Regions from separate parts of the Neisseria yangbaofengii genome, predicted to be linked through region 1. Evidence: predicted binding sites of a transcription regulator. Region 1 holds the regulator's gene; the other holds the start of a gene.

What was found. Region 1 encodes FNR, which switches genes on or off when oxygen is low (the NO sensors DNR and NnrR bind a similar motif). Its sites were predicted from a motif close to TTGATNNNNATCAA; they were not measured.
Region 2: the regulator FNR is predicted to act here: its motif matches at 1,057-1,070, upstream of H4O27_RS01655 (cytochrome-c peroxidase).

The regions. Positions count from the first base shown of each region.
Region 1 is NZ_CP062976.1:579,805-582,215, reverse strand. Features, by position in the region: gene H4O27_RS02880 (CysB family HTH-type transcriptional regulator) at 206-1,156, shown strand; gene fnr (fumarate/nitrate reduction transcriptional regulator Fnr) at 1,233-1,967, opposite strand; gene hemN (oxygen-independent coproporphyrinogen III oxidase) at 2,119-2,411, shown strand, end outside.
Region 2 is NZ_CP062976.1:305,592-308,002, reverse strand. Features, by position in the region: gene H4O27_RS01655 (cytochrome-c peroxidase) at 1-987, opposite strand, end outside; gene H4O27_RS01650 (NAD(P)H-dependent glycerol-3-phosphate dehydrogenase) at 1,327-2,316, shown strand.

The sequences.
Region 1 (2,411 bases):
TCCCCGTAAGGTTTACGCTATCGTTGCGCAAAAGCAACAACCATTTCAAAGTATAACTGTTCCTTTTTAAGACTTTCTCATATCGAATTCAGATACTTCTTGAAAAAACAAAAACTTCCCAAAGAAACCCGATTCCCGCCGACAAATTAAATAAAATATGCTAAATTACGCCATATTGTCGCACAATGCCCACAACTCAAACACCATGAAATTACAACAGTTACGCTACGCGCTCGAAGTTTACCGCCATAATCTGAATGTTTCCGAAGCAGCCGACGCGCTGTTTACTTCCCAACCGGGAATTTCCAAACAAATCCGATTATTGGAAGAAGAACTGGGCATTCAGATTTTCATCCGCAGCGGCAAGCGTGTGGTCTCGGTTTCGCAGCCAGGTAAAGCAGTGTTGGAAATTTCCGAGCGTATTTTGCGGGATGTGCAAAACATCAAAAATATCGGCAGTGAGTTTACCGGCCATGACAGCGGCGCACTCACCATCGCCACCACTCACACACAGGCGCGCTATGCCCTGCCACATATTGTGGCTGACTTTGTGAAACATTATCCCAAGGTTAATCTTACTATCAAACAAGGCAGCCCTTCGGCGATTGCGCAAATGGTCAGCAACGGCGAAGCCGACATCGCCATCATTACCGAGAAGCTCGACGATCACCCTGAATTGCGCAAACTCAACTGCTACGACTGGAATCATGCGGTGGTGGTGCCGAAAAACCATCCTTTGCTCGATTGTAGAAATCCGCTCAGCATTGAAGATTTGGCCGGCTTCCCGTTGATTACTTATGAATTCGCCTTCCATTCCGGCAGCAGTATTGCACGCGCTTTTGCCAAAGCCAAGCTGGAGCAGCCGGAAGTCGCTTTGGCCGCAGCTGATACCGATGTACTGAAAACATATGTCAAACTGGGCTTGGGTGCGGGCTTGATGGCGAAAATGGCTTATGACCCGCAAGCCGATCAGGATTTAGAATTGATTGATGTTGCTCATTTGTTCGAGCCGTCGCCAACTTGGATTGCTATCCGTTCCGATACTTATTTGCGCGGCTATACTTATGACTTTATCGAAATGTTCGCACCGCATTTAAACCGCGAGACCATCGACCGCATCTTGTATGCACCGATTGTGGAAGACTTCTCTATTTAAAGCGTTTGTCTGCCCGGAGGCATAAAAAGGCCGTCTGAAACCAAAATGTTTCAGACGGCCTTTTTATGCCTCAACCTTACACGGCATGCGCACAACCGGATACCATTTTTTTCAAAGCCTGTGAATCAAGAATCTTAATGTGTTTGTGTTCCACTTCAATCAAGCCTTCGTGATGGAACTTCGACAGTGTGCGGCTGACTGTTTCCAGTTTCAAGCCCAAATAGCTGCCGATTTCTTCACGCGACATACGCAAAATGAAATCATTGGCGGCAAAACCACGCGAATACAAACGATTCGACAAATTCAACAAAAACGCGGCCAAACGCTCTTCGGCACGCATATTGCCTAACAACAACATTACGCCTTGATCGCGCACGATTTCGCGGCTCATCAAGCGGAAAAAGTGTGTTTGCAGGCTCGGAATGTTTTGACCTAACTCCTCCATGTGTGCAAACGGCAATTCACACACTTCACTATCTTCCAAGGCTACGGCATCACAGCTGTGGACATGCGAACAAATGCCGTCCATACCAATCAGCTCGCCCGACATAAAGAAGCCGGTCACCTGGTCACGCCCGTCTTGACTCGCCACTGTGGTTTTAAAGAAACCGGCGCGAATGGCAAACAAAGAAGTAAACGGCTCACCGGCACGGAACAGATATTCGCCTTTTTTCAGACGGCGGCTCTGACGGATCACGGCATCCAATTGGGAAAATTCGTTAGGCAACAAACCAACCGGCAAACAAAGTTCACGCAAAGAACACGTCGAACACAATGCTTTCAATTGATGTGTAGAATTGTGTGTGGCCATAAAATAAAAATACCTTTTTTATAAAACTTCTTGCCCTGACTAAGCTTATCTTGACTCATATCAAGACAGGTTTATCATAATGTGGCATTCTAGCAAACTAAATCGAATTTTACTAATTCGTTAAACAAAATATAGACACAACACGACCATCATGAAAATAATCTCAATAAAAAACAACGATATACCAGAGTTTGACCGCGACTTGATTGCCAAACTTCCGGCAAGTGGCCCACGCTATACTTCTTACCCTACTGCCGACCGCTTCCACGATGGCTTTCGCGAAGCCGAATACACCCATGCACTGCACTTACGCGGTTTGGGCGCGCTCAACAAGCCTTTATCGCTTTATATTCACATTCCGTTTTGCAATACCATCTGCTATTACTGCGGCTGCAACAAAATCATCACCAAGGATAAAACCCGTGCCGATGCTTATATTGAGTA
Region 2 (2,411 bases), 270 kb from region 1:
CACCGCTTTATCCAATTCCCAAACGCTGCCGTTGTGGAAGTACGGATAAGTTTTGCCTACGTTACGTAAGCCCGGTACGCGGAAGAAGTATCGGTCGGCTTCGTTTTTGGTCACGTCGGCACGGCCTTTGTCTTGGTTCGGGTCTTCAATAAATTTCCAATAAGGGCCCCGTACCAAGCCGAATTTTTGGAACGAGTTACCGCCTAAGCTCACGCCGGCGTGGCAGGCAATACAGCCGTTATCCATAAACGAGCGCACACCTTTGCGTTCTTGCTCATTCAAGGCATTGATGTTGCCTTTCAGGTACTCGTCCCATTTGGTCGGCGTCAGCAAAGTACGTTCAAACGCAGCAATCGCAGTGGTGATGTTTTTGAAGCTGATCGCGCCGTCTTGTGGGAAGGCTGTTTCAAACGCTTTTTGGTATTCCGGAATATTCGCGATTTTGGCGACCACCGCTTCTTCGCTGTCGTTCGCCATTTCCACCGGATTCAGCAACGGACCGCCCGCCTGCTCTTCCACGTCAGCCGCTCGACCATCCCAGAATTGCATGTCTAAAGTTGCCGCGTTCAACACGGTCGGAGAGTTACGGCTGCCGAAGCTGCCTTTGTGACCTTGGCTGGTCGGCATGTTGTCCACACCGGCAGAAGCCAGGTTATGGCAAGAGTTGCAGCTTACCGTATTGCCTTTGGACAAGCGCGGCTCATACCACAATGATTGGCCGAGTTCGACTTGCTCAAGCGTGAAAGGACGCAGCTTTTGCATTTCTTCAGGCGTTGGCAGTGGTTTGAAAATGCCTTGCGCACGTTGCAGCAAATCTTTGTCTTCTTGCGATGCGCTGCTGTTGTCATAAGCTGCTTGAGAAGCCGGTGCAGCAGACTCAGAAGCAGCCGGCGCAGCTACTTGTTCGGCAGGTTTGTCGCCACAAGCAGCCAATGCCGCCGATACTGCAAGAGAAAGGGTGATTTTGCCGAAAGCTTGGTATTTCATGGCGTATTCCTTTATATATTAAAAGGGACGACACTGCTCACCTGAAGCAGCCGACCCCTGTGGTTAGGTTTGATAAAAATCCAACATTTGGTTACTGCTGTTTGTCATTGTTTTGGTTAATTTATGTATAGAGTATAATCAGACCCGGCTTTTGGTTTTTTGCGATAAATCAATTTCGATATCGCCATAGCCAAACCCAATATACCAGATAGCTGAAATTTTATTTTCTTATTCTTTTCTAAGAATTGCCCGTATTTAACTGCAAATCATGGCAAATCACTTGCACCCGATGGCCGATTGTTTTAAAGTTAGGCGCAAATCTTAATTAGGAAGATTTCTATGAAAATTACTGTTATGGGCGCAGGATCTTGGGGCACTGCACTGGCTGTTCACTTTGCACAACACGGCAACGAAGTGGCTCTATGGGCGCGCAATGCCCAACACATCGAAACCTTGCAAAACAACCGTGAAAACAAACATGCTCTGCCGGGTTTCCCATTCCCGGAAAGCCTGACCGCCCATACCGGTTTGACCGAGGCATTAAAAGACTCCGAATTGGTACTGATTGTGACCTCTGTTGCCGGCTTGCGCAGCAGCGCAGAATTATTAAAAGCCAACGGTGCCGCCGATATTCCGGTTTTGGCCGCATGTAAAGGCTTCGAGCAAGACACCGGTTTATTGACTTTCCAAGTATTGAAAGAAGTCTTGCCGGAAAACAAAACCCTTGGCGTATTGTCCGGCCCGAGCTTTGCACAAGAATTGGCGCAACAATTGCCTTGCGCCGTGGTGCTGGCTTCCGAAAACAAAGAATGGATTGAATCGCTGGTCGAACAGTTAAACAACAACGTGATGCGCTTATACGGCAGCACCGATGTAATTGGCGTGGCAGTCGGCGGCGCAGTGAAAAACGTGATGGCGATTGCGACCGGTCTTTCAGACGGCCTTGAATACGGCCTGAATGCCCGCGCCGCTTTAGTGACGCGCGGTTTGGCGGAAATCACCCGTCTGGCTGTTGCCATGGGTGCGCAGCCGAAAACCATGATGGGCTTGGCCGGCATCGGCGACTTAATTCTGACCTGCACCGGCGCCTTATCCCGCAACCGCCGCGTCGGTTTAGGCTTGGCCGAAGGCAAAGAGCTGCATCAAGTGCTTAAAGAAATCGGCCACGTTTCCGAAGGCGTGAGCACCATCGAAGAAGTATTCAACACCGCCTGCAAATACCAAATCGACATGCCGATTACCCAAACCCTGCTGCAACTGATTCGGCAGGAAATGACGCCGCAGCAAGTTGTTGAGCGTTTGATGGAACGCAGCGCACGTTTCGAATAACACGCAAACCCGAAGGCCGTCTGAAACATTTCCCACCTTTCAGACGGCCTTTTCATTGACAGCCGCCAAGCATCTCACTATGCTTACCCCCATTA